DNA from 3 places in the Streptomyces sp. NPDC006296 genome. Region 1 is predicted to be linked to each of the others. Evidence: riboswitches for the same ligand, from Rfam matches in the RefSeq annotation. Region 1 holds a riboswitch; each other region holds the start of a gene.
The links. A riboswitch is a leader RNA that binds a small molecule or an ion and turns the genes downstream of it on or off. The one in region 1 is predicted to bind cyclic di-AMP.
Positions count from the first base shown of each region.

Region 2: linked by a shared signal. The riboswitch ahead of ABZ172_RS05655 (transglycosylase family protein) and the one ahead of ABZ172_RS02290 (LysM peptidoglycan-binding domain-containing M23 family metallopeptidase) in region 1 are both predicted to bind cyclic di-AMP.
Region 3: linked by a shared signal. The riboswitch ahead of ABZ172_RS12310 (M23 family metallopeptidase) and the one ahead of ABZ172_RS02290 (LysM peptidoglycan-binding domain-containing M23 family metallopeptidase) in region 1 are both predicted to bind cyclic di-AMP.

Region 1 is NZ_JBEXRT010000002.1:203,924-213,212, forward strand. It holds gene dxs (1-deoxy-D-xylulose-5-phosphate synthase) at 1-589, shown strand, start outside; gene ABZ172_RS02270 (aspartate aminotransferase family protein) at 586-1,980, shown strand; gene ABZ172_RS02275 (XRE family transcriptional regulator) at 2,040-2,657, shown strand; gene ABZ172_RS02280 (DUF6126 family protein) at 2,726-2,899, shown strand; gene ABZ172_RS02285 (tyrosine-protein phosphatase) at 2,909-3,733, opposite strand; cyclic di-AMP (ydaO/yuaA leader) riboswitch at 4,148-4,307, shown strand; gene ABZ172_RS02290 (LysM peptidoglycan-binding domain-containing M23 family metallopeptidase) at 4,313-5,233, shown strand; gene ABZ172_RS02295 (SGNH/GDSL hydrolase family protein) at 5,397-6,224, shown strand; gene ABZ172_RS02300 (STM4011 family radical SAM protein) at 6,301-7,221, opposite strand; gene ABZ172_RS02305 (STM4012 family radical SAM protein) at 7,230-8,612, opposite strand; gene ABZ172_RS02310 (STM4013/SEN3800 family hydrolase) at 8,609-9,289, opposite strand, start outside.
Region 2 is NZ_JBEXRT010000005.1:156,593-165,881, forward strand. It holds gene ABZ172_RS05645 (cytochrome P450) at 1-853, shown strand, start outside; gene ABZ172_RS05650 (transglycosylase family protein) at 959-1,939, shown strand; cyclic di-AMP (ydaO/yuaA leader) riboswitch at 2,230-2,399, shown strand; gene ABZ172_RS05655 (transglycosylase family protein) at 2,400-3,092, shown strand; gene eno (phosphopyruvate hydratase) at 3,410-4,696, shown strand; gene ABZ172_RS05665 (septum formation initiator family protein) at 4,790-5,260, shown strand; gene ABZ172_RS05670 (DUF501 domain-containing protein) at 5,349-5,891, shown strand; gene ABZ172_RS05675 (Ppx/GppA phosphatase family protein) at 5,926-6,879, shown strand; gene ABZ172_RS05680 (NAD(P)/FAD-dependent oxidoreductase) at 7,518-8,921, shown strand; gene ABZ172_RS05685 (cyclopropane-fatty-acyl-phospholipid synthase family protein) at 9,202-9,289, shown strand, end outside.
Region 3 is NZ_JBEXRT010000014.1:8,910-18,198, forward strand. It holds gene lhgO (L-2-hydroxyglutarate oxidase) at 1-22, shown strand, start outside; gene trmB (tRNA (guanosine(46)-N7)-methyltransferase TrmB) at 15-977, shown strand; gene ABZ172_RS12300 (PrsW family intramembrane metalloprotease) at 1,068-2,513, shown strand; gene ABZ172_RS12305 (aldo/keto reductase) at 2,767-3,711, opposite strand; gene ABZ172_RS12310 (M23 family metallopeptidase) at 3,934-4,974, opposite strand; cyclic di-AMP (ydaO/yuaA leader) riboswitch at 4,986-5,138, opposite strand; gene ABZ172_RS12315 (PP2C family protein-serine/threonine phosphatase) at 5,372-6,529, opposite strand; partial or broken gene ABZ172_RS12320 (MerR family transcriptional regulator) at 6,669-6,770, opposite strand; tRNA gene ABZ172_RS12325 (tRNA-Met) at 6,895-6,968, opposite strand; gene ABZ172_RS12330 (FAD-binding oxidoreductase) at 7,432-8,817, shown strand; gene ABZ172_RS12335 (hypothetical protein) at 9,025-9,177, shown strand; gene ABZ172_RS12340 (hypothetical protein) at 9,270-9,289, shown strand, end outside.

The DNA.
Region 1 (9,289 bases):
CGGGCTCCGCATCGCCGCCCCGCGGGACGCGGACCGGCTCCGCGAGGAGCTGCGGGAGGCCGTGGACGTCGACGACGCACCGACGGTGGTCCGCTTCCCCAAGGAGACGGTGGGCGAGCCGGTCGCGGCCGTCGGGAGGATCGGCGGGATGGACGTCCTGCACCGGGACCCCGACCCGCACGTCCTGCTGGTGGCCGTCGGCGTGCTCGCCCCGGTCTGCCTGCGGGCCGCCGACCTGCTCGCCGGGGCGGACATCCGCTGCACCGTCGTCGACCCCCGCTGGGTCAAGCCGGTCGACGCACAACTCCCGGACCTCGCCGGGCAGCATCGGCTGGTGGCGGTCGTCGAGGACAACAGCAGGGCGGGCGGGGTCGGCTGGGCGGTCGGACAGGCGCTGCGGGACGCCGGTGTCGACGTACCGCTGCGGACCTTCGGCATCCCCGACCGGTTCCTCGCGCAGGGCGGCCGCGGTGAGGTGCTCGCCGAGGCCGGGCTCACGCCGGCGGAGATCGCCGGCCGGATCAGCACGGCGCTCGGGCGCCGTACGGCAGCGGGGGACCGCTGCGTGCCGAAGGGGAGCGGGGCATGACGGAACGACGGCCGGGATTCGACCTGGCGCGGCTCCTGGAGGAACGCGGCGCCGACCGCTACGAGCTGCACACCCGGCACCTGAACCACCAGCTGCCGCGGATGCTCCACACCCTCGGTTTCGACAAGGTCTACGAGCGGGCCGAGGGCGCGTACTTCTGGGACGCGGACGGCAACGACTACCTCGACATGCTCGCCGGCTTCGGCGTGATGGGACTGGGCAGGCACCACCCCGTCGTGCGCCGGGCGCTGCACGACGTGCTGGACGCCTCGCTGGCCGACCTCACCCGCTTCGACTGCCAGCCGCTGCCCGGACTGCTCGCCGAGCGGCTGCTCGCGCACAGCCCGCACCTGGACCGGGTGTTCTTCGGGAACAGCGGCACGGAGGCGGTCGAGACCGCGCTGAAGTTCGCCCGGTACGCCACGGGCCGGCCCAGGATCCTCTACTGCGACCACGCCTTCCACGGGCTGACGACCGGGTCGCTCTCGGTCAACGGCGAGCAGGGCTTCCGCGACGGCTTCGCACCCCTGCTGCCGGACACGGCCGTCCCGCTCGGCGACCTCGACGCGCTGCGGCGCGAACTGCGGCGCGGCGACGTGGCAGGACTCGTCGTCGAGCCGATCCAGGGCAAGGGCGTCCACGCCGCGCCGCCCGGCTTCCTGCGGGAGGCGCAGGAGCTGCTGCACCGGCACAAGGCCCTGCTCATCGTGGACGAGGTGCAGACCGGACTGGGCCGGACCGGCGACTTCTACGCCTACCAGCACGAGGAGGGGGTCGAGCCCGACCTGCTCTGCGTCGCCAAGGCGCTCTCCGGGGGGTACGTGCCGGTCGGCGCGACCCTCGGCAAGGACTGGATCTTCAAGCGGGTCTACTCGTCCATGGACCGGGTGCTCGTGCACTCGGCGAGCTTCGGCTCCAACGCCCAGGCCATGGCGGCCGGGCTCGCCGTCCTCGCGGTGATGGAGCAGGAGGAGACGGTCGCCAACGCCCGGCGCACCGGCGACCTGCTGCGCGAACGGCTCGCCGCGCTCGTCGGACGCTACGAGCTCCTGCACGAGGTGCGCGGCCGCGGACTGATGATCGGCATCGAGTTCGGCCGGCCGTCCTCACTGAAGCTCCGCAGCCGGTGGGCGATGCTGCAGGCCGCCAGGAAGGGCCTCTTCGCCCAGATGGTGGTGGTGCCGCTGCTGCAGAAGCACCGGATCCTCACCCAGGTCTCCGGCGACCACCTGGAGGTGATCAAGCTGATCCCGCCGCTGGTGATCGGGGAGCGGGAGGTCGACCGCTTCGTGACCGCCTTCACCGCCGTCATGGACGACGCGCACCACGGCGGCGGGCTGATGTGGGACTTCGGCAGGACCCTGGTGAAGCAGGCGGTGGCCAACCGCTGAGATTTTGCCTCTGAGGCAACTTATTTGCCTCAGAGGAAAGTCGCTGGCTCAATGGGGGCATGAACCCTCCCGACGGCGGGGCGGCCGACGAGCTTCCCGGGATCGCGCCGCGCCTGCGTGACCTGCGCCGCGACCGCGGCCTCACCCTGGAGGCGGCGGCCGGCCGGGCGGGCCTGTCGCCGGCCCACCTGTCCCGGCTGGAGACGGGCCGCAGGCAGCCGTCGCTGCCGATGCTGCTCGGTCTCGCCCGCGTCTACGGTACGACCGTCTCCGAGCTCCTGGGCGAGATGCCCCCCGAACGTGACGCGATCGTCCGCGGCGGCCCGCCCGGTGCTCCTGACGGCACCGAGACCGGTGGCTGGCTCTACCGGCAGGCCGGCGCCCCGGGCCGCGCCATGCAGGCCCTGCGGGTCCGCGTCCCCCACGGGACCGGGGGCGACCTGGTGCGCGTGCATCCCGGAGAGGAATGGCTGTACGTCCTCGACGGACGGCTGAGGGTCGTGCTCGGTGACGCCGTGCACGACCTCGAACCGGGCGACAGCGCGCACTTCGACTCCCTCACCCCGCACCGGATCGCGGCACCCGGCACCGGCGGGGCGCGCCTGCTGTTCGTCCACACGCTGCTGCAGAGCCCGACCGCCGAGCTCTGCCTCGGCGGAGGATCCCACCGGCTCTGATCCGGCGCGCCCCGTACCGTGCGATCCCACCGCCACCCCGGCCCGCAGCGCCGGGAGAGAGGACTGACATGTCCGATTCGGAGCACTACGACCCGCTCACCCCGCGCCGGCCGAGGAGCGCGGACAGCCAGGAGCGGCGGATGCCCCGCGGCGTCGTGATCCGGCTGTTCGCCTACCTGGTGGCCGGACACGTCATCGCGGCCTTCCTCTATCTCCTCTTCACCGTCGCCGGGAAGGGCTGAGCGCCGGTCTCACGCGTCCTCGACGAGCCGCTCGCGGAGCTTCTCGCGGGTCTCCGGACCGATCTTCAGTCCTTCCAGGAGGTAGCGGTCGGTGCTGCCCCAGACCTCCTCGATGGTGGAGAACGCCGCGCTCAGGTACGCGGCCTCCGCGCCGAAGAGCGGATCGAGCAGTTCCATCACCTCGTCGGACATGCCCGCCGCGGAGGTGTCGCTGCGCCGCACCCGGTAGCGGCGGTGCGCGTCGTTCGACTTGAGGTAGTCCGCCTCGATGGCCTCCCGCTCCACCCCGACGGCCAGCAGTGAGACCGCGATCGAGAGGCCCGCGCGGTCCTTGCCCGCGGCACAGTGCATCAGTGCCGGCACGCTGTCCTCCGCCAGTGCGTGCAGCACACGGCTGTGCTCGGCGGTGCGGTCCCTGATGATCGAGCGGTAGGAGGCGATCATCCGTTCCGTGCCCTTGCCGTCGGCCAGGATCGAGCGCAGCTGCTCGATGTTCCCGTCCCGCACCAGCCGCCAGAACTCCACGCCGTCGGCCGGGTCGGAGAGCGGAATGCTGACGTTCCGCACGCCGGGCAGCTCCACGTCCAGTCCGTCGAGCTTGTGGTCGGCCGCGTTGCGGAAGTCGAAGACCGTGTGCAGGCCGAGTCCGGCGAGGAAGGCGGCGTCGGCCTCGGTGGCGTGCGCCAGGTGACCGCTGCGGTAGAGGCGCCCGTACCGCAGGGTGCGGCCGTCCGTCGTCGGCAGCCCGCCGACGTCGCGGAAGTTGCGGACGCCGGTCAGGCCGACCTCCTCCGGTCCGTGGCCGGCCGGCGGGACCTCTGGCAGCTGCGTCACAAGGACTCCTGGAGTCTCGGGCGTCGGCGCCGCTCGCCGACGGGGCACGCCCGCGACGATACGACACCACCGCAGCGGCCGGCCGTCCCGGTCGTCGCGGCGGCGGGTCCGCCGAGCGGCGGAAGATCGCCGTGTGTCCGTATTGGCGTATTTAGGGGAACATGCCCCGCTTGTACGGGAGATGGCGGGAGGTGGGTGAGCGGGATCATATCCGTGACGGACCGTGGTGAAAGCCCCGGTGGGTATTCCCGGCGGGGCGCGGAAAGCCAAGATCCGTAATCCACGGAGTGTGACGGGAATTCCGCACCGGAAATGAAGCGCGGATTCCGTTTGATGGTGCGCGGCTTGTTCGCGGAGTCCGCGCTCGCTTACGGTCACCGTCAATCCGGACGGAACGCCTAATCCTGCCGCCGCCCGGAATCCGCACCGAACTCATGCGTGGCAGGAGCGGGGGAACCAGGTAGGCCGCCGTCCGGAGCGATCCGGTACGGCTCGGGGTCAAGACGCGCACCGCGCGGCCGGGCATCTCCAGTCCGAACCCGACAGCTCACCTCGCAGGCGCCGGAGAGGACATCCCCCATGCCCGCACACGGCAAGCACCGACGTAAGAAGTCCGGCCCGATCTCCCGAGGCGTCCTCGCCGCGGGCACCGGCGGCGCCGTACTCGCCCTCCCGCTGATCGGCGCCACCGGCGCCCACGCAGCCGGACAGGCGGCCCCGGCCACGCCCGTCACCCACGGCGCCTCCGCCCCGGCGGCGAAGAGCACCCCGAAGACCTACTCCGTGGTCCGCGGCGACCACCTGGCCAAGATCGCGACCGAGCACCAGGTCAAGGGCGGCTGGCAGAAGCTGTACCAGAACAACCGCGACGTCGTCGGCGGCAACCCCGACCTCATCCTCCCGGGCATGAAGCTCGTCCTCGGGGCCGAGGGGTCCGGCTCCGCCGGGACCGCGCCCTCCCGGACCACTCCGTCGACGGCGGAGAAGGCGGTCGAGAAGGCCGCTCCGGCCGCTCCGGCGGAGAAGACGGCGGCCCCGGTCGAGGAGACCGCCGCCGAGACCTCCGGCTCCGGCGCCTCGCAGAGCAACGCCTCCGGCTGGACGAGCCCGGTCGAGAACCCCAACGTCACCACGCAGTACCGCGCCTCCGGCGCCAGCTGGTCCAGCGGGTACCACACCGGCTCCGACTTCCAGGCCGCCTCCGGCACCAGCGTCCGGTCCGTCGGTGAGGGCACCGTGGTCTCCGCCGGATGGAGCGGCTCCTACGGCAACGAGGTCGTCATCCAGCACAGCGACGGCATGTACTCCCAGTACGCCCACCTGTCCTCCCTGGAGGTCTCGGCCGGCCAGACCGTGACCGGTGGTCAGCAGATCGGCCTCTCCGGCTCCACCGGCAACTCCACCGGCCCGCACCTCCACTTCGAGATCCGGACCGGCCCGGCCTACGGCTCGGACGTCGACCCGATCGCCTACCTGCGCGCGCACGGCGTGTCCCTCTGAGGCACACCGGACGGGAACCGGGAAGAGGGGCGGTGCGCAGGGCGCACCGCCCCTCTTCCTTATTCCTGCTTTACCAAAAACTGACCGGGTGGTCTTTGTCACCACCCGTCAACCCCTTATTACGGTCGCGTAGGTCACATTCGAAGGTGCAGGATAAGCGCTTGTGGCAGACGATTCGAAAAACAGAAGACAAGGCACCATCGGGTCGTACGCGGCGATCGGCGACAGCTTCACCGAAGGGGTCGGGGACCCCGGACCCGGCGGGACACTCGTCGGCTGGGCGGACCGGTTCGCGGTCCTGCTGGCGGATCAGCTTCCCGTTCCCGACGCGATGGTCGGCCCCCTGGACGACCCGCACGGGTATTTCCGGTACGCCAATCTCGCCGTACGCGGACGCCTCCTCGACCAGATAGTCGCGGAGCAGGTCCCCCGCGCCAAGCAGCTGGCACCTGATCTGGTGAGCTTCTGCGCGGGCGGCAACGACATCCTCCGTCCCGGCTCCGACCCGGACGACGTGGCCGAACGCTTCGAGCGTGCGGTGGCCGACCTGGCGGGCTCGGTCGGCACCGTCATGGTCACCACCGGCTTCGACACCCGGGGCATCCCCGTCCTCAAGCACCTGCGGGGCAAGATCGCCACGTACACCGCGCACGTCCGGTCCATCGCCGACCGCTACGACTGCCCGGTCCTGGACCTCTGGTCCCTGCGGTCCGTGCAGGACAGGCGGGCCTGGGACAACGACCGGCTGCACCTCTCACCGGAGGGCCACACCCGGGTCGCGCTGCGCGCCGCCCAGGTCCTCGGCCTCGACGTGCCGGCCGACCCGGACCAGGTGTGGCCCCCGCAGGCACAGCGCGGACCGCTGGAGGTGCGGCGCGACGACATCCACTGGGCGCGCGAGTACCTCGTCCCGTGGATCGGCCGCAGGCTCCGCGGAGAGTCCTCCGGGGACCACGTCGAGGCCAAGCGCCCCGACCTGCTGCCGCTCTGACCGCACGGGGACCGCGGCGCCCGCCCCCGGCGCGCCCCTCCGGCCCGCCGTCCTCCGGCCCGCCCGGCGCGCGCCCTCAGCGGCCGACCAGCGGGAGCGGCCTCCGGGACGGGCCCGGTGACACGGGCCCGTCCGGAGCGGTCCGCACCGGGCGGGCCGGTATCCGTTCCAGCACCCCGCCCGCGAAGACGTCGTACAGCGGCAGCGTCTCCAGGTGGACGTAGCCGATGTGGCAGTCGCACACGGCGAGCGGGCAGCCCCGCGGTCCCAGCGCGTCACGGAAGCTGCCGTCGTAGAGATTGCCCAGCTCGGCACGGACGAAGTGGCAGCGGCGCACCGTCCCGTCGCCGTCCACCGAGACCACCGACTCGCCCGTCCGGCACGGCAGTCCCGCCGAGCGATGCGGATGCCTGCTGTAGGGGAACAGCGGGTCCAGGGCCGTCCAGCGCTCCGCCTCCTCGTCGGTGTAGGTGTGCCCCTCGGCGGCGTTGACCCAGAGGTACACCTCTGGGTCCAGCGCGGACCGCAGCCGGCGGGCCTCCTCCAGATGCTCGTCGAGGCCGACGATCCCCACGCTGTGACGCACCCCCAGGGCCGTGAGCTCCCGGCACCGGGCGAGGAACCGCTCGTACGGCGTCTGGCCCGGGTGGTAGGTGCACCACAGGGCGACCTTGTCGCGGTCCGCCTCGGCGAGCCAGCCCGTGCGGCAGCTGAGGTTGGTCTGGACGGCGACCCTGCCGACGTGCGGCAGCCGGGACAGCTCGACGAGCGCCCTGCGGTACCAGGACCGCACCAGGCCCTCGCCCCACGGGGTGAACAGCACCGACAGCCGGTCGCCGGTCTGTTCCGCGACCCAGCCGGTGAACCGCTCCAGAGCCGCACGGTCCGACCGCAGCTGCTCCCCGCTGTCCCGCCGCTTGGCGAACGGGCAGTAGGGGCAGTCGTAGTCGCACGAGGCCAGCGGACCCCGGTAGAGGAGGGTCAGATCCGTGCTCACCGGGCGGCTCACTTCGCCTCGTACGCGGCCATCGCGGCCCGCACCGCCGGGGAGAACAGCTCCGGGCCGAGCGCGTCGGAGTGGGCCAGCCCCTCGGGGGAGAGGCGCAGCCGACCGGACGCCCCCGCACCGCCGTGCGCCGGACCGTCCAGCCAGCCGCGCTCGGCGAAGCGCTCCAACTCCTCGGGGAAGTCCTCGTACGGATCCGATCCGAAGCGCTCGCGGTACTCGGCGGACCGCATGCCCTCGGCCTGGAGCAGCGACTGCAGGAGGTGACGGCGGCGCGCCTCCCCGTCGTCGACGTACCGGCCGACCTCCGCGCGGGAGAAGTCCGCGGTCGTGGTGAAGCCGTCGATGATGCCCCGGACCTCCCGCATCTCCACCGCGTAGTCGAAGGAGTAGTGCAGCGACGAGGTGTACGAGCGGGCCCCGCAGCCGAGCCCGATCATGCCGTCGGTCTGGCAGGCGTGGTCGCCCGGACCCGCGGGCGGTGCGTCCGCGCGCCGGAACATCCGCATCGACACCTGTGCATAGCCGTGGGCCAGCAGGTGGTCCCGGCCCGCGCGGTACAGCCGCAGCCGCTGCGCGTCCCAGGCGGTGTCCGGGCCGTCCGGTGCGCCGGCTCCGGCGCCCAGCCGCCCGAGACCGGTCAGCGGGCGCACGTACAGCGGGTAGAGGTACAGCTCCTCCGGGCGCCAGGCCAGGGCGGCGTCCAGCGAGGTGCGCCAGGTGGCCTCGGTCTGCCCCTCGATGCCGTAGATCAGGTCGATGTTGAGGACCGGTATGCGGGCGTCCCGGATCCGGCCGAGGGCCGCCTCCACCTCGGAGCGGTGCTGCGGGCGGACCGCGGCCCGCGCCTCGGCGTCGACGAAGCTCTGCACGCCGATGCTGATCCGGGTGGTTCCCCGGTCGGCCAGCACGGTGAGCCGGTCCGCCGTCGCCGTCGACGGGGAGGTCTCGACCGACAGCGGGACGGCGGTGAGGTCGGCGCCCATCCGCTTCTCCGCGATGTCGCAGAGGCGCTCCAGCTCACCCGCGGTGAGGAAGGTGGGCGTCCCGCCGCCGAACGCCGCGGCGGCGAAGCGCACCGGCTCCTCGTCGCCGAGGGCGTCCCGGACCGCGGTGGCCTGCCGGTCCAGCGCGTCGAGATAGCGCGTCGTCAGCTCCTCGGGGGCGCCGATCCGGGTGAAGAGGTTGCAGAAGCCGCAGCGGACCTCGCAGAAGGGGATGTGGAGGTAGAGGGAGAGCGCGTCCTTGCGCTCGCCCGCCCACAGCCCGCTCAGCAGCGGACGTCCCTCGGGCCGGCCTTCGAGCGGGCGGTAGGCGGTCTTGTGCGGGTAGGCGTAGACGTAGCTGAGGTACGGACTGGTGCTGAGCGCGGTGCCGGTCATCGGGGCGTCCCCTGTTCGAGGAAGAAGTGGGCATAGGGCACGGTCCACACGGCTTCGTGACCGATCCGGTGACCGGTGTAGCCGTCGTCGCCGTACGCCGTGCCGTGGTCGGAGCAGACGATGGCGAAACACCTCCGACGGCTGCTCACCGCCGCGAAGAGGCGCCCGATGTGCCGGTCCACGTATTCCAGGGCCGCGGCGTGGGTGGCCCTGGAGTCCCCGGCGTCGGCCGTGGCGCCGGGCAGGTGGAACCAGTTGGGCTGGTGCAGGGCCGACACGTTGACGAAGAGGAGGAGGCGCTGCCGCGCCGGGAGTCCGGCGACGATCCGCTCGGCCCGTGCGACCTGCTCCTCGAAGGACGTCGGTGAGGCGACGCCGAACTCCGGCTCCCAGTGGCTCTCCTGGAACATGCCGGGCAGCACCGAGCCGAGCGGGGGGCGGCGGTTGAAGAAACCCACGCCGCCCACGCACACCGTCCGGTAGCCCACGGCGGCCAGGCCGCCGAGGAGATCGGGCGACTCGTGGACGAAGGTGCCGTCCGCGGTCGACTCGCTGCCCGCGAACCGGGCGGCGAACAGCCTCGGGTGCGGTCCGGGCGATGCGGGCGTCGGCAGGAAACCGGCGAACATCGCCTGGTGGGAGGCGTAGGTGAAGCTGCCGGGCGCGTGCCTCTTCTC
Region 2 (9,289 bases), on a different contig from region 1:
CCTCATCCACGACTTCGCGTTCCCCCTCCCCATCTACGCGATCTGCGACCTGCTGGGCGTGCCGCGCGAGGACCAGGACGACTTCCGGGACTGGGCGGGCATGATGATCCGGCACGGCGGGGGGCCGCGCGGCGGGGTGGCCAGGTCGGTCAAGAAGATGCGCGGCTATCTCGCCGAGCTCATCCACCGCAAGAGGGAGGATCCGGGCGACGACCTGATCTCGGGGCTGATCCGGGCGAGCGACCACGGCGAGCACCTCACCGAGAACGAGGCCGCCGCCATGGCCTTCATCCTCCTGTTCGCCGGTTTCGAGACGACGGTGAACCTGATCGGCAACGGCACCTACGCCCTGCTGCGCAACCCGTCCCAGCGCGAGCGCCTGGAACGCTCCCTGGCGGCGGGGGAGACGGACCTCCTCGCCACCGGCGTCGAGGAGCTGCTGCGCCACGACGGCCCGGTGGAGCTCGCCACCTGGCGCTACGCCACCGAACCCGTGGCCCTGGGAGGGCAGGACATCGCGGTAGGGGACCCCGTCCTCGTCGTCCTGGCCGCCGCCGACCGCGACCCGGCCAGGTTCCGTGAGCCGGACACCCTGGACCTCGCACGCGGTGACAATCAGCACCTGGGCTACGGCCACGGGATCCACTACTGCCTCGGGGCGCCGCTGGCCCGGCTGGAGGGGCAGGTGGCGCTGGCGACCCTGCTGCGGCGCCTCCCTGACCTGCGGCTGGCCGCGGATCCCGCCGATCTGCGCTGGCGCGGCGGGCTCATCATGCGGGGACTGCGCACCCTTCCGGTGGAGTTCGAGCCGGGGCGCAGTCCCGCAAACGGTGACACACCGTCAACTCTGTGACTTTCGCGTGATCTCCGCTGCATCGACTTGTGACACACGTTCGAGTACGGCTAGGTTCACCGTTCGACTCACCCTTCACATGTCAGTCACACGGAAGGCAAACCCATGGGCTCCGCGAACGGCAGACACCGCCGCCCTCGTCAGGCACCCGCCATCGTCGTCGCCGCAGGCGTCACCGGTTCGGCCATCGCCATCCCGCTGCTCGCCGCGGGCGGTGCGCAGGCCGCCGACGCCTCGACCTGGGACCGGGTCGCCGAATGCGAGAGCGGCGGCATGTGGAGTGCCGACCTGGGCAACGGCTACTACGGGGGCCTGCAGTTCTCGCAGGAGACCTGGAAGGACTACGGCGGCACGGTGTACGCGCCCCGCGCCGACCTGGCGAGCCGTTCGCAGCAGATCTCGGTCGCCGAGAAGCTGCTGGACGACAAGGGCCCGCAGGCGTGGCCCAGTTGCGCCGTGATCTCGGGGCTGGCGCTGGACGGCGCCCTGCCCGGCGTCGACCCGGGCGACGAGCCGACCGCCGAGCCCACCGACACCGCCACCCCCTCGGCCGAGGCGTCGGACCCGGCGGACACGGCGGACGACGCGGACACGGCGGCCGACGCGGACGCGGCGGCCGACACGGACGCGTCCGCCGGCGCGGAGAAGCCGGAGAAGACGGGCGAGCCGGAGAAGACCGAGGGCGCGGGCAAGGCCGACGCGTCGCCGTCCGCGACCCCGTCCCCCGAGGCGTCCGGTGCGACGGCGGGTGGCACCGCGAAGGGCGGCAAGCACCGCGGCACCCCGGCCGCCGAGGAGAGCGCCGGTGCGGCGGCGGGCGAGGGCCGCGAGTCCGGCCGGCACGCCTCGCGCGGCGACGCCGAGGCCCGCCAGGGCGCCGAGGGGACGTACACCGTCCGCGAGGGCGACAACCTCTGGGCGATCGCCGACGCGCAGGAGCTCCCGGGCGGCTGGACCGCTCTCTACGAGGCCAACAGGACCGAGCTGGGCTCCGACCCGGACCTGATCCTGCCCGGCCAGAGCCTGGACCTCGGGCTCGCGGCGGACGCGGCGGCCGACGGGGCGGAGACCGCGGCGGCCGGCTGATCGGCAGCGGGAAGACGCCCCCGGAACGGGGCTGGTGAAGAGGCCTGTGTCCACGTGTACGCGAGTGAGACATGGGTCTCTTTGCTTCCCCTCGTACGTCTTGTCCGGCCGGTCCGCCCATGGCGGTCATGACCTGCGAAAACGGACCGCACAACTGGATCGTTACGGGCTGATTGACCGTGATGTCCGCCTTTGAATGTCGGGGTTGTGTGTGTCTACGGTCGGAGCCGCTCGCACCGCGGGCACCTTCGACCGTCACGCCGAATCCTGCCGTCGGCCGAAGGGGACCGACGCGTAAAGCGCCGTAGGCAGGAGCGGGGGAACCAGGTAGGTGCCGGACCCGGCCGTCGTACGACGGGCAGGGCCGGCTGGGGGTGAAGCCGCCCGCGACTGCGGACGGCCGGGCAACTCACAGGCCCGAACCCGACAGCTCACCTCGTAGGCGTCGGTGAGGAGAACCATGCTGCTTTCCAGCAAGGGCAAGCACCGTCGCCCGTCCAGGGCCGTCCGCATCGCGACCCTGGCCGGTGTCACCGGTGCCGCCGTCGCCGTGCCGCTGATGGGCGCGACCGGCGCCTCCGCCGCCTCCGTCGACACCTGGGACGCCGTCGCCCAGTGCGAGTCCGGTGGCAACTGGTCCATCAACACCGGCAACGGCTACTACGGCGGCCTGCAGTTCTCGCAGTCCAGCTGGGCCGCCGCCGGCGGCACGCAGTACGCCGCCCGCGCCGACCTGGCCAGCAAGAGCCAGCAGATAGCCGTCGCCGAGAAGCTCCTCGACCTGCAGGGCCCGGGCGCCTGGGCCTGTGCCGGTGCCGGCGGCCTGACCGACGACGGTGTGGACCCGGGTGTCGACACCGGCTCCGCGAAGAACGGCGACACGGCCCCGCAGGCCGCGCCGGAGCGCAAGGCCGAGCAGCCCACCACGCGCAGCGAGAAGCGCACGGCCCCCCAGAAGACCGTCACCACCCCGACCGGCCAGAAGGTCGAGAAGGGTGACGGCGAGTACAAGGTGAAGGCCGGCGACACCCTGAGCAAGATCGCCGGCGCCGAGAAGGTCAAGGGCGGCTGGGAGAAGCTCTTCGAGCTGAACGACGACATCGTCGACGACGCGGACCTGATCTTCCCGGGTCAGCAGCTCCACCTGAAGTAGTCGCACACCGCTCGGGGTCCCCTCCTGCCCCGACGGCCCGGCCCGGCGCGCAGACCCCCCGCGTGCCGGGCCGGGGCCGTCTCCGGCACCCCCGCGGCGGGTGCGGTCGCGGGCCGGCCCCGAAGGCGCGTGTTCATGTCTTGTGGTTACCCGCCGGTAAAATTCTGAAGCTTTGCCCGTTCTGCATGCCCTTGGGTCCTTTTTCGTCCCAGGGGACGGGCGGACGGCCGACGCAGCGGGCCGGGCCGGTTAGGCTCGTGCAGCAAGGCCACAGTGACCCTGCCCAACCAGTGTCAGATCCCAGAAGGAGATGCCTCGTGCCGTCCATCGACGTCGTCGTAGCCAGGGAAATCCTCGACTCCCGGGGAAACCCCACGGTCGAGGTCGAGGTTGGCCTCGACGACGGCAGCACGGGACGTGCTGCTGTTCCGTCCGGCGCCTCCACCGGAGCGTTCGAGGCCATCGAGCTTCGTGACGGCGACCCCAACCGCTACCAGGGCAAGGGCGTCGAGAAGGCCGTCCTCGCCGTGATCGAGCAGATCGGCCCGGAGCTCGTCGGCTACGACGCCACCGAGCAGCGCCTCATCGACCAGGCCATGTTCGACCTGGACGCGACCGAGAACAAGGGCTCCCTCGGCGCCAACGCCATCCTCGGCGTGTCGCTGGCCGTGGCGCACGCCGCCTCCGAGGCCTCCGACCTCCCGCTGTTCCGCTACCTCGGCGGCCCGAACGCGCACCTGCTGCCCGTTCCGATGATGAACATCCTGAACGGCGGCTCGCACGCCGACTCCAACGTGGACATCCAGGAGTTCATGATCGCGCCGATCGGCGCCGAGTCCTTCTCCGAGGCCCTGCGCTGGGGTGCGGAGATCTACCACACGCTGAAGAAGGTCCTGAAGACCAAGGGCCTCTCCACCGGCCTCGGCGACGAGGGCGGCTTCGCGCCCAACCTGGAGTCCAACCGCGCCGCCCTCGACCTCATCATCGAGGCCGTCAAGGAGGCCGGTTACGTCCCGGGCCGCGACATCGCGCTCGCACTCGACGTCGCCGCGTCGGAGTTCTACAAGGACGGCGTCTACGAGTTCGAGGGCAAGTCCCGCTCGGCCGCCGAGATGACCGAGTACTACGAGGAGCTCGTCTCCGCGTACCCGCTGGTCTCCATCGAGGACCCGCTGTACGAGGACGACTGGGCGGGCTGGAAGGTCATCACCGACAAGCTCGGCTCCAAGGTGCAGATCGTCGGTGACGACCTGTTCGTCACCAACCCCGAGCGCCTCGCCCGCGGCATCGAGGAGGGCTCGGCCAACGCCCTGCTCGTCAAGGTCAACCAGATCGGTTCGCTGACCGAGACCCTCGACGCCGTCGAGCTGGCCCAGCGCAACGGCTTCAAGTGCATGATGTCCCACCGCTCCGGTGAGACCGAGGACGTCACCATCGCCGACCTCGCCGTCGCCGTGAACTGCGGTCAGATCAAGACCGGTGCCCCGGCCCGCTCGGACCGCGTCGCCAAGTACAACCAGCTGCTGCGCATCGAGGAGATCCTCGACGACGCCGCGGTCTACGCCGGACGTTCGGCGTTCCCGCGGTTCCGCTTCGAGGGCTGACGCCCCGGTCCGGAGCACCAGCCTCCGTCCGTCCCCGCATCCGGTCCCGTACCGTGTGCGGGGACGGACGTGCGTAACGGGGAGGCGTGAGACATGGCCGGGAAGGACCGCGACCGGTTCTCCACCGCGACCAGGCTGCGGCTGCTGGGAGAGCAGACGGCTGCCCGCGTCTACCGGTCCCAGAACCGCCGGCAGGCCCGGCGCTCCCGGCTCACCGGCCGGGCCGCGTTCCTCGCGCTGATCGTCTGCTCGCTGGTGGTCGCCCTGGCGTACCCCATGCGGCAGTACATCTCCCAGCGCGACCAGATCGCGGAGCAGGAGAGGCTGTCCCAGGAGGCCCACCTGCGGACCGAGGAGCTGCGCGACGAGAAGGCGCGGCTCAAGGACGACGCGTACGTCCGCCGTCTCGCCCGCCAGCACCTGCACTACGTGCTGCCCGGCGAGACCGGTTATACGGTGGTCGACCCGGACGCGGCCGACGTGAGCCGGGGCGAGCCGGGGGCGACGGGGCGGCCCTGGCACTCGAACCTCTGGGACGGCGTCGACAGCGCCGACCGGGAATGACCCCGCACCGGTGCGGGACCCCGGGCACGGACCGTGCCCCGTCCCCGCACCGATCCACACCGTCCGACCGATGACATTCAAGGCAGGCATGGACACGCCCCCTCCGCAGACCGAATCCACCACCCCCACCGCTGCGGACATCGCCGCGTTCGAGCTGCAGCTCGGCCGTCCGCCGCGCGGGCTGCGCGCCATCGCGCACCGCTGCCCCTGCGGCAATCCGGACGTGGTCGAGACGCAGCCCCGTCTGGAGGACGGCACGCCGTTCCCGACGACGTACTACCTCACCTGCCCGCGTGCGGCGTCGGCGATCGGCACGCTGGAGGCCAACGGGGTCATGAAGGAGATGACCGAGCGCCTGGCGACGGACCCCGAGCTGGCCGCCGCCTACCGCGCCGCGCACGAGGACTACCTCGCGCGCCGCGACGCCATCGAGGTGCTGGAGGGCTTCCCGAGCGCCGGCGGCATGCCGGACCGGGTGAAGTGCCTGCACGTCCTGGTCGGCCACTCGCTGGTGGCGGGCCCCGGGGTGAACCCGCTGGGCGACGAGGCGATCGCGATGCTGCCGCAGTGGTGGGCGAAGGGCCCGTGCGTCACGCCGTGCGGACCCGACGCCGCACCCGAAGCGTCCTGACCCCGCGCGGTACCCGTACAAGCACAGGAGCCCCATGACCCGCGTTGCCGCCATCGACTGCGGTACCAACTCCATCCGCCTGCTCGTCGCGGACGTGGACCACGCCACCGGTGACCTCACCGAGCTCGACCGCCGGATGCGGATCGTCCGGCTCGGCCAGGGGGTCGACCGCACCGGCCGGCTGGCCCCCGAGGCGCTGGAGCGCACCTTCGACGCCTGCCGTGACTACGCGGCCGTGATCAAGGAGCTCGGCGCCGAGCGCATCCGGTTCGTCGCCACCTCCGCGTCCCGGGACGCGGAGAACAGCGACACCTTCGTCCAGGGGGTCCTGGAGATCCTGGGGGTCGAGCCCGAGGTCGTCACCGGCGACCGGGAGGCGCAGCTGTCCTTCGACGGCGCCACGAAGGAGCTGGAGGGCGGCGACCACCTGGCGCAGCCCTACCTGGTGGTCGACATCGGCGGCGGTTCCACGGAGTTCGTGGTCGGCGACGACCGGGTCCGCGCCGCCCGCTCCGTGGACATCGGCTGCGTCCGTATGACCGAGCGTCACCTCGTCGAGGACGGCGCCGTGGTGGACCCGCCGACACCCGAGCGGATCGACGCGATCCGCGCGGACGTCGAGGCCGCCCTGGACCTGGCGGAGGAGACCGTCCCGATCGCCTCGGCGGCGACGCTCGTGGGCCTCGCGGGGACGGTCACCACCGTCGCCGCGATGGCGCTCGGGCTGGACGAGTACGACTCCGAGGCGATCCACCACTCCCGGGTCTCCGTCGAGCGGGTCCGCGAGCTCACGGAACGCCTGCTCGCCTCGACCCACGAGGAGCGTGCGGCGATCCCCGCGATGCACCCGGGGCGGGTCGACGTGATCGCCGCGGGCGCTCTCGTCCTGCTCGCCGTGATGGAGCGGAGCGGCGCACGGGAGGTCGTCGTCAGCGAACACGACATCCTCGACGGGATCGCTCACTTCGCGGCGAGCGAGGCGCGTTGAGGGGCGGTACCCGGCGGTGCTGGTGTCGGGCGGGGCGTCACAGGTCGCGGTAGGCGTCCCGCCGGTCGCCCACCTCCACGACGAGGACGACGAGTTCACCGTCGTTGATCGGGCAGGCGGTCCGGCAGCTTCCGGCCCGGAGCCGGTGGGGCCCCGACGGGCCGGTGGGTTCCTCGATGGACCGCCTGATCGCGGCGGTGGCGCGCGTCCGGCCGGAGGCTGCTCAAACGCATTCCGGCCTGCACCTCTGAGCTCGTGAAAGACCCTCCCGGAGCCGTCCGGGGGGGGCTTTCGCGAGGCGCCACGACAAAGTTCGTGAACTTCTTCACAAGGAATTCGGCCCCGCTGGGTGAAGTTCGGGCCCCGGCGGACCGTCCGGGCGGTCCGGGGGTGGGTGCGGGGGTGATGCGGGGAGGTTTCGGGGGTGTGGCGGGAGCGTGTCCCGGGCCGGTGGTTCCTCGCCGCAGGGGGCTCCAGGGCCAGCTCACAAGCGGTGAACAACGTTCGCCGGAGCGTCGTGGTTCCCCATCCGTGTCATGACCTGGGTCACGTGGGCGGCGAAGTGTAGCAGAGGGTGGCGGATACCTTGTGAAGGGGCTCACGAGCATGCCCCCCGAGGGGGGTGGATACTCGATGGCATGAGCACCACGGAGCGTCCCAGGATCCTCGTTGTAGGCGGTGGGTACGTAGGCCTGTACGCAGCTCGTCGCATTCTGAAGAAGATGCGGTATGGAGAGGCGACCGTCACGGTCGTCGACCCGCGCTCGTACATGACGTACCAGCCCTTCCTCCCCGAAGCTGCTGCCGGCAGCATCTCGCCTCGGCATGTCGTCGTCCCGCTGCGACGCGTCCTGCCGAAGGCCGAGGTTCTCACCGGCCGTGTCACGACCATCGATCAGGACCGCAAGGTCGCCACGGTCGCGCCGCTCGTCGGCGAGGCCTACGAGCTGCCCTTCGACTACCTGGTCATCGCGATGGGCGCGGTCTCCCGCACCTTCCCGATCCCCGGCCTCGCCGAACAGGGCATCGGCATGAAGGGCATCGAGGAGTCCATCGGGCTGCGCAACCACGTGCTCGAGCAGCTGGACAAGGCCGACTCGACGACCGACGAGGACGTCCGCCGCAAGGCGCTGACGTTCGTCTTCGTGGGCGGCGGCTTCGCCGGTGCGGAGACCATCGGCGAGGTCGAGGACATGGCGCGCGACGCGGCGAAGTACTACACGAGCGTGAAGCGCGAGGACATGCGCTTCGTCCTGGTCGACGCCGCCGACAAGATCCTTCCCGAGGTCGGCCCGAAGCTGGGCGCGTACGGCAAGGAGCACCTGGAGAGCCGTGGTGTCGAGGTCTACCTCTCGACCTCCATGGACTCCTGCGTCGACGGTCACGTCGTCCTGAAGAACGGCCTCGAGGTCGACTCCAGCACGATCGTGTGGACGGCCGGCGTGAAGCCGAACCCGGCGCTGGCGCGCTTCGGTCTGCCGCTCGGCCCCCGCGGTCACGTGGACACCTCCGAGAAGCTCCAGGTGCAGGGCACCGACTACATCTGGGCCGCGGGCGACAACGCCCAGGTGCCGGACATGGTCGGCCGCCGCGCGGGCAACCCGAACGCCTGGTGCCCGCCGAACGCCCAGCACGCGCTGCGTCAGGCCAAGGTCCTCGGCGACAACGTCATCTCCGGCATGCGGGGCTTCCCGCAGAAGGAGTACAGCCACGCCAACAAGGGTGCGGTCGCCGGGCTCGGCCTGCACAAGGGCGTCGCGATGATCGTCATGGGCAAGGTGAAGATCAAGGTCAAGGGTCGTCTCGCCTGGTACATGCACCGCGGCTACCACGGCATGGCCATGCCGACCTGGAACCGCAAGATCCGGATCTTCGCCGACTGGACGCTGGCGATGTTCCTCAAGCGCGAGGTCGTCTCGCTCGGCGCCATGGAGACTCCCCGCGAGGAGTTCTACGAGGCCGCCAAGCCGAGCCCCGCGCCCGTCGCGGCCCAGGCCGACGGCGACAAGAGCAAGTCCGGCGAGAAGGCCAACGCCTCCTAGCGCCTGCACGTCATCGAAGGGGTCGTCCGCCATCCGTGGTGCGGACGGCCCCTTCGGCATGTCCGGGGGCTTCTCCCGCGGACGGGGCGTCGCCCCGCCAGCAACTAGATGGTGTGTGCAGGTATTTTGCCGTTCCGTTGCCCGGAGGCGGGATGGCACGGGCGCCGGGCGGCGTTGACCCCGGTGTACCTCGCCGCGGCCCCGAGGTGTCGCGGCCCGGTTCGGGTTCGTATATGCGAATTTAGGCACGTTCGGAAACACCACCACGGAGGTGTGCACCATGGCCGACGCCGCATCGCGGCTGACCGCTCTTGCCGAAGAGTTGCTGGGAGAGCCCCTGCCGGTCCGGATCCGGGCCTGGGACGGCA
Region 3 (9,289 bases), on a different contig from region 1:
AGAATCGGGGCATTGTGTCTGAGCCTGTGAACCCCACCCCCAAGACGCCCGGCCCCGTCCCGGAGACGCCCGGCTCGGCGCCGGAGACCGTGCCCGGCAGCGGCCTCGGCGCCGCCCCGGACGACGCCGACGCGAACCGCGCGCACCCGCCGGCCGAGGACGCCACGGCCGGCGCGGACGCCCTCGCCGACGCGGACGCCGCCGATGCCGCGGCCCGCCGCGCCGCCTCCTTCGAGCGTCAGCGCAGGCTGCGCCAGGAACCCCGCTTCCCCGGCGGCCCCGCGGCCGACCCGGCGGGCTCCCACCACGAGCGCCGGATCCGCAGCTTCCAGCCGCGCCGCAGCCGGGTCACCACCGGCCAGGAGGACGCCCTCCAGCGGCTGTGGCCCCTGTGGGGCCTGGACATCGACGGCCGCAGCGTCCTCGACCTCCCCGCGTTGTTCGACGGCCTCCCGGTGGTCCTGGAGATCGGCTTCGGCATGGGCGAGGCGACGGCCCTGATGGCGGCCGACGACCCGGGCACCGGGATCCTCGCCGTCGACGTGCACACCCCCGGCCAGGGCAATCTGCTCGGTCTCGCGGACCGGGCGGGGGTGTCCAACGTCCGGGTCGCCAACGGTGACGCGATCATCCTGCTCCGCGAGATGCTGGAGCCGGCCGCCCTGGACGGGCTCCGGGTGTACTTCCCCGATCCGTGGCCCAAGAAGCGGCACCACAAGCGGCGGCTGATCCAGCCCGAGTTCCTCGACCTGGTGGCGGGGCGGCTGAAGCCCGGCGCGGTCGTCCACTGCGCGACCGACTGGGAGCCGTACGCGGAGCAGATGCTCGACGTCCTGACCGCGCACCCCCTGTTCGAGAACACCGAGGCGGACGGCGGCTTCGCGCCCCGGCCCGGGTTCCGGCCGCTGACCCGCTTCGAGGGCCAGGGCCTCGACAAGGGGCACGTCGTGCACGACGTGCTGTTCACCCGTCGCTGATCGGCTGACCCGTCGCTGATCGGCCACGGCCCGGCACCCCCGGGGACGGCGGCGTGGCCAGGTGTCCGTCGCCCTCGTTAGGGTCGTCGGATGTCCGAGGGGTCCGTGCAGCACCAGCAGCCGGCCGTCCCGGTTCTCGAGGAGCAGCGGCTCGACGAGTTCCTGGGTGCCGTCCCGGAGCGAGGCCAGTGGCGTTACCGGCCCCGCCGGGTCGGCATGGTCTGGCGCAGCAAGGCGTTCCGTGCCGGCGCGGTGATCACGGTGCTCGCGCTCTGCGGTCTGGTGATCCTCGCGCTGGTGCGCCGGCAGACGGGCACCGAGGGGTTCCTGGTGGGGCTGGGGCTGGCGGTGCTGCCCGTGCCGCTGCTGATGGCCGCGTTCCGCTGGCTCGACCGGGTCGAGCCGGGCCCCTGGCGCAATCTGCTGTTCGCCTTCTCCTGGGGCGCGTGTGCGGCTGCGCTCGTGGCCATCATCGCGAACTCCTTCGCCACCCGGTGGATAGCGACGGCCACCGCGGATCCGGCGAGCGCCGACACCCTCGGGGCCACACTCGTCGCCCCGGTCGTCGAGGAGAGCGCGAAGGCCGTCGCGGTCCTGCTGATCTTCCTCTTCCGCAGACGGCAGTTCGGCGGAGTCGTCGACGGCATCGTCGTCGCCGGCTTCACCGCGACCGGCTTCGCCTTCACCGAGAACATCCTCTACCTGGGCAACGCATTCGGTGAGGACCAGCAGCTCGGCACCTCGGGCTTCGCCTCGGTGACGGCCGGGACCTTCTTCGTCCGCGTGGTGATGTCGCCGTTCGCGCACCCCCTGTTCACCGTGCTCTCCGGGATCGGCTTCGGCATCGCCGCACTCGGCGGCGCGCGCCACCGGGTGCGCCGCGTCGTCCTGCCGCTGCTCGGGATCGTCCTCGCCATGGGCATGCACGCCCTGTGGAACGGCTCCACGGCCTTCGGACCGTACGGCTTCTACCTCGTGTACGGCCTCTTCATGATGCCGTCGTTCGGCCTGGTGACCTGGCTGGCGGTCTGGGCGCGCCAGCGGGAGCTGCGCACCCTCTCCACCGAACTGCCGGTGTACGCCGCGGCCGGCTGGCTGGCCCCGGCCGAGCCGCTCGCCCTCGCCTCGATGCGGGCGCGGGGCATGGCCCGCGACATGGCACGGCACTGGAACAGCCACCCCGACCGCGCCCGGGGCAAGGCGGCGGCCCGTGCCGTCGCCGAGTACGAGTCGTTCGCGACGTCCCTGGCCATGCTGCGCCGGAGGGCCCGCCACGACGGCGCGGGCCCGGACTTCGCCCCGCGCGAGCAGGAGCTGCTGCACCATCTGTGGCAGCGCCGGGAGATCGCCGGCCCCGCGCTGACGTACGCGGCCCATGCGACGGGCCGGCTGCGCACCCACCGGCTGCCCGTGCCGCCGCCGCGCCCGTACGCCCCCGGCGGCCCGGCTCCGCAGCAACTGCCCGCGCCGCACCGGCACTACGGCGGCTACAACCCGTATCTGGACGACGGCGACCGCCGCACACCGCCCGTCTGAGGGCTGCCCGCCGGCCGACGCCGGACGCCCGGCCAGCAGACGGCAGACGGCAGACGGCAGACGGCAGACGGCAGACGGCAGACGGACCAGCGTAGGACGCCCGCGGACCCCGGCCCCGGTACGTCCGGTCACAGGCTCCGGGCCCGGCCGGACGGTTCACAGGCGCCGGACCCGGGCGTCGGGTCACCCGCGCCGGGCCCGGCCGTGCGGTCTCGGGCCGGGGCCGGGGCCGGGGCCGGGCGCCGAACGGGTCTCAGGCGGATGCCTCGGTCAGCTCCGCGAGCTCCCGCTCGGTCAGCCGGAGGTCCGCCACCGCGACCAGCGCCGGCAGCTGTTCGACCGTGCGCGCGGAGGCGATCGGCGCGGCCACGGTGGGCCGGGAGGCCAGCCAGGCGAGGGCGACCGTGGCGATCTCGGCGTCGTGCTCCTGGGCGATCCGGTCGAGCACCGCGAGCACCGCGCGGCCCCGCTCGGTCGCCAGGTGTTTGCCCGCGCCCTCGGCCCGCGCGCTCTCGACGGTCGTCCCCGGCCGGTACTTGCCCGTGAGGAAGCCCGCGGCGAGCGCGAAGTACGGCACGGCGGCGAGACCCGCGGCGGCCGCGGTCTCCTGGAGCGCGCCCTCGTAGGTGTCGCGGGAGACGAGGTTGTAGTGCGGCTGCAGCGCGACGTAACGGGCCAGGCCCTCACGCTCGGAGAACTCCAGGGAGGCCCGGAGCCGCTCGGGGCTGATGTTGGAGGCGGCGATCTCCCGCACCGTCCCCGCCTTCACCAGCTGGTCGAGCGCCGTGACGATCTCCTCGACGGGGACGCTCTCGTCGTCGAAGTGCGTGTAGTACAGGTCGATGTGGTCGGTGCCGAGCCGGCGCAGGGACGCCTCGGCCGCCTGCTTGATCGTGGTGGCCGAGAGCCCCTTGTACGCGGGGTGGGCGCCGACCTTGGTGGCGATGACGACGTCGTCGCGGCGGGACCGGGCCGCCAGCCACGCACCGATGAGCGTCTCCGACTCACCGCCCTGGTTGCCCGGGATCCAGGCGGAGTAGGAGTCGGCGGTGTCGATGAAGTTGCCGCCCGCCGCCACGTACGCGTCGAGGACGGCGAACGTCCGCTCCTCGTCGGCCGTCCAGCCGAAGACGTTGCCGCCGAGGGCGAGGGGGAAGACCTGGAGGCCTGAGGAACCGAGAGGGCGCAGAGATGTCATGCCCAAGGACAACCCATCGACGGAAGCAACTATTCCGCTCCACGCCGGTGCGCCCCGGACCGTGCCGGTCCGGAGTACTCCGGGCCGGGCAGCGGCGGACGGCCCCACGACAGCGGCGGGGCGGACCGGCGACCGCCCCGGACAGGCCGGCGGCCCTGACGTCGGGGGGTCGTGCGTCAGGGCCGCCGGGGTACTGCCACGCCGTGACCGGCGCGCGGGGGATCAGATCGTGAGGCCCTTGCCGCGGAGCCAGCTCATCGGGTCGATACCCGTGCCGTCCGGGGTGTGGATCTCCAGGTGCAGGTGCGCACCCGTCACGTTGCCGGTGGCACCGACACGGCCGATGGTCTGGCCGGTGGTGACCTTCTGCCCGGCGGTCACGTCCATCGAGGACTGGTGGCAGTACCAGACCTCGGTGCCGTCGTCGAGCTCCAGGACCGTGCGGTAGCCGTACGAACCGGAGTAGCCGGCCGACTTCACCGTGCCGCTGTGCACGGCCTTGACCGGGGTACCGGTCGGCGCCGCGAAGTCCAGCCCCGTGTGGTGCCCGGAGGACCACATCGAACCGGCCTGACCGAAGGTGGAGCTGATGTAGTACGACGAGGTCGGGACCGCGTAGCTGGCGGCGAGCTTGGCGAGGCGCTCGGCCTCCGCCTTCTTCTTCGCCGCCTCTTCCGCCGCCTTCTTCTTCGCGGCGGCCTCGGCCTCCGCCGCGCTCTGCCGCTTCGCCGCCTGGGCCGCGGCCGCATCGGCCGCCGCCTGCTCCTCCGCCGCCTTCGCCTCGGCCTCGGCGCCGGCCTGCTGCTGCTCGGCCTGCTGGAGGATGCGGGCGCGCAGCGCCTCGCCCGCGTCGGTGGCGCCCTGCTCGGCCTCGGCGGCGGTGATGCCCGCGGTGGTGAGGGGGGCGGACGCGGCGACCGTCTCGTGGTCCGCGCCGGAGTCGCTGGACATGAACGCGCCGACGCCGGGCAGGGACTTGGCGTCGGGAAGGTTGTCCGCGATGGAATCGGGAAGAGAGATGGAGACCGGCGGCTTGCTCTGCGCGGTGGCCATGCCACCCGCACCGACGGCCGCGATGACACCGACGCCGAGGACGGTGGAACTACGGGCGAGGCCGCGCTGCTTGGCCACGCGATGCCGGCCGCGTACGGGACGGACGGACTCCTCGGTGGGGTTCCATTCCCCCCACGACCTGTCCTCGTCACCGAAGCCGGCGGTCCTGAAGGGTGCCGGAGCCTCGGGGGCAGGCTGATTTGACGCCACGTGGGCGCTCTCCTTTCCTTCCTTCTCGCCTACCGGGTTAGCTGACGGGTTCGGAGCAGGAAGGTCTCCTACGGGCCCCTCTGCCTCTCACGAGACACAGGTGTCCGATTCACCCCATGTAGGTGGTTCCCCGGTTCCCTTGCGGAATTCGGCGCTGCGCACGGTGCCGCCTCTTGCGGCGGCCTGTACGACCGTGCTGCGTTATCGAACGTTAATAGACACACGGGTCCGATTCCAAGCTGTTCCTACAGATCGTTCACGCCTCCGCCCTGGACTTACAGGGCTCAAACGGGCGCAAACGGTCGAGTTGAGCAGGGTGAATCCAGCCGCCCGTTTCTGACGGTGCGTCATATGTTATGCGGAGCGGGGTCCTTCGACTACCGACGGTCGCGACGGTTCATTCACTGTCCCGTCGCACGATCTTCACGGTGGTCCGCCGCTCCTGCTGGCCCCTCGCCGGACGGGCGACCGCGAGCAGCGCCAGGTCGTCCGTCGACCGGCCCCCGGTGTGCAGCCGTACGTCGTCGGTGAGCGCGGACAGCAGCTCCTCGGGCCCCGGGAAGAGCCGGCCGCGCAGCCGCGCGGCCGGGTCGTAGAAGACCCCGGTCATGTTCCGGGCCTCGGAGAGCCCGTCGGTGAACGCCAGCAGCATCGCCCCGGCCGGCAGCGTCCACTCGTCCGACCGGTCGGGCCACGCACCCAGCCCCATCCCCAGCGGCAGGGCGGGCGCGGTCGGCGCCAGCACGTCGAGCGCCCCGTCCGGGTGCAGCACGAGCGGTTCGGGATGGCCCCGGTTGATGACGCGCAGGGTGTCCGAGCCGGCCGGGATCTCCGCCAGGACCGCGGTGACGAACCCCTCCATGGAGTCGAGCCCGCCCCGGCGCGAGCCCTCCCGGGCCAGCGCACGCTCCAGCCGCTGGGCCACCCCCTCCAGCGACATCTCCTGCTCGGCGGCCTCCCGGAACGCCCCGATCACGACGGCCACCGCCGCCACGGCGTCCAGCCCCTTGCCCCGGACGTCCCCCACCACCAGGCGCACCCCGTACGGCGTGTCCGCGACGGCGAACAGGTCACCGCCGACGAACTCGTCCGCCTGGGCCGCCTCGTACCGCGCGGCGACCAGCAGTCCGCCGATCCGGTCCTCCGGCTTCGGCAGCACCGCGCGCATCGCGGTCTCCGCGATGACCCGCGCCGAGGCCAGCTGCTCGTTCCCGCGGCGCACGACGAGGTTGATGACGAGGGAGAGCGCCGCGACGGTCACCAGGGTCAGCAGATCCGTGATCGACACGACCCCGTAGACCGCGCCGCCCGACAACCGCAGGGCGAACACCACGAGGACCGCGGCCACCCCGACCCGCACCGTGCCGGCCAGCGAGAAGAACGGGGCGGCGATCAGCGGGGCCGCGGCGAAGAGCGGCACCGCGGTCACCTCGGTCGGCGTGACCAGGTCGAAGGCCACCCCGGCGCAGATCATCAGCGCGGGCAGGGCGCGCACGAACCGCCGGGAACGGGATCCCCCGGCACCGCGCCCTCGCCTTCCGTCCCGCTTCCCCACCTGTGTGCTCCTGCCCGGTCCACCCACGGCTGCGGACGGTACCGCGCCCCGCCCCGGCCGCCCGGAGCCGCGCCGGAGGGCGGCTCGTCATGGGCCGAAGGGAGGAGCGCGCCGGAGCACCGCGCTCCGGGGGTCGGCCGGAGAGCCGGCGCTGCGCGTGAGTCGTCAGTGCATCCCGTACGGAGACGGCGGTTCCGTCTCCGTGGCGATCGTAGTTGCTCCCGAAGCGGGGATCGGCGACCCGCGCCCTCCGGAGCCGGTCCGCGCACGGTGACCGCCGCCGGACCCACCCGGCTCCGCACCACCGTGCGGCGGTACACGACAGGGGCCCGGATCCTCGAAAGGATCCGGGCCCCTGTCTTCAGTAGCGGGGACAGGATTTGAACCTGCGACCTCTGGGTTATGAGCCCAGCGAGCTACCGAGCTGCTCCACCCCGCGTCGTTGTGAGTAGAACTCTACGCCATCCGGGGCGGTGCTCCGACCACCCGAGGCCCACCGCTCCCCCGAACCCCTGACCCCGGAGAGGCCCCCTCCACTGCGGGTATCTCCAACTCGCCACACCTGCAACGACGTTGACGACCGGTAGGACGGGACCGCGGGCACCGGCACGGTCCGGGATCCGGATTCCCCCCGATCCGGAACACCCTCCCCGGGGTCCGCGGCACACCGGACGGCGCCCCGGCCCCGCGCGCCCGGCCCCGGACCGGTGGCACGCCCGGACCGGTGGCACGTGCCGCTCCGCGATTGCGCGGGCTCCGGAGCGGCGGGACGCTGGAGGGAGAAGCCTTTCGGTGTCCGGCCCCGTCCGCGCGCCACCCCCCGGGGGTGCCGCCGCCGGCCGGCGAGGTTCCGCCGTCATGGTGCCGGAAGAGGCCGGGCGCCACCCGATCAGGAGACGATCATGGACGGCGCCCTCCTCGAAACGATGCGAACCACTCTGCGGGGCCCGGTCATCGGCCCGGACGACCAGGAGTACGGGACGGCCCGAGCGGTCTACAACGCCATGATCGACAAGAGGCCGGCGGCCGTGGTCCGGTGCCACGACACGGCGGACGTGCGGGAGGCCGTGAACTTCGTCCGCGACAACGGCCTGGACGTGGCGGTCCGCGGCGGCGGGCACAGCGGCCCCGGGCTGGGCCTCGCCGACGGCGCGGTCACCCTCGACCTCTCCGCCATGCGCGGTGTGCGGGTCGACCCGCACACCCGGACCGCCCGGGCGGACGGCGGCGCGACGCTGGGCGATCTCGACCACGCCACCCACACGTTCGGCCTGGCCACCCCGGCGGGCATCATGTCCACGACCGGGCTCGGCGGACTCACCCTCGGCGGCGGCCACGGATACCTGACCCGGAAGTACGGGCTCTCGGTGGACAACCTGGTCTCCGCGGACGTGGTCCTGGCCGACGGCAGCTTCGTCACCGCGAACCCGAGCGAGCACCCCGACCTGTTCTGGGCGCTCCGGGGCGGTGGCGGGAACTTCGGCGTCGTCACGTCGTTCGACTTCGATCTGCACCCCGTGGACACCGTGGGCGTGGCCGTCACCCTGTGGCCCCTGGAGCTCTTCGGCGAGGTCATCCGGTGGTACCGCGACTTCCTGCCGCAGGCGCCGGACGACCTGTCCGGCTTCTTCGCCTCGCTGACCGTCCCGCCCGCCCCGCCCTTCCCCGAGGAGATCCACGGCCGGACGATGTGCGGGGTCGTCTGGTCCTCGACGGCGGACCCGGAGGCCCTGGGCGACACCCTCGCCGTGGTGAACGAACCCGGCCCGCCCGCGTTCCACTTCACCACGCCGATGCCCTACCCGGCGCTGCAGAGCATGTTCGACGCGCTGATGCCCGCCGGTCTCCAGTGGTACTGGCGCGGCGACTTCTTCGACCGGATCACGGACGACGCCGCCGAGGTGCACGCCTCGTTCGCGGAGAAGCTCCCCACCGGCCTGTCGACCATGCACCTCTACCCGGTCGACGGCGCCGCCGGCCGGGTCGGGCCCGACGACACCGCCTGGGCCTACCGCGACGCGCACTGGTCCGGCGTCATCGCCGGCATCGACCCGGACCCGGCCAACGCGGCGGCGCTGCGGGAGTGGGCCGTCGGCTACTGGGAGGCGCTGCACCCCCACTCCATGGGCGGCGGCTACGTCAACTTCCTGGGCACCGGCGAGGCCCGGGACCGGGTCCGGGCCACCTACCGCGGTCATTACGACCGGCTCGCGGAGGCCAAGCGGACGTACGATCCGCACAACCTCTTCCACGCAAACCAGAACATCGAACCCGCCGCGCCGCACTGAGCGTCACGCCGGGCTCGCAATTCCGGGGGAAAGCCGTGCCGGGAGGGTTACAGTCTGCGTATACCGCCGCACAAGGATCCGGACGCCCCCGGAGCGGCGCGCACCGGGAGCGGCGCCTCGTCGCCGCACCGGTCGGGACCAGTCCGGCAATCAGTGCGGCGGCTCGGTCACGGGGCTCTCATCACACCTACGTACAGGACACCTGAGATGACCGACACGTCTGCCCGCACGATCCCGCGGCACGCCGACCGGACGACGGCCCCCGCCCCGTCGGGCGCCGCGGCTCCGCTGCCCGCACCGCAGTACGCGGGCCTGTTCATCGAGCCCGACCTGCCGCCGTTCGCCGACGACACCGAGTGACCGGGCGGCCCGGGAGCGGTCCCGCCCGAGTGACCGGCCCGGGAGCGGTCCCGCCCGAGTGACCGGCCCGGCCGGACGGTCGTTGGGAGACCATGCGCATCCGTATCGGCGT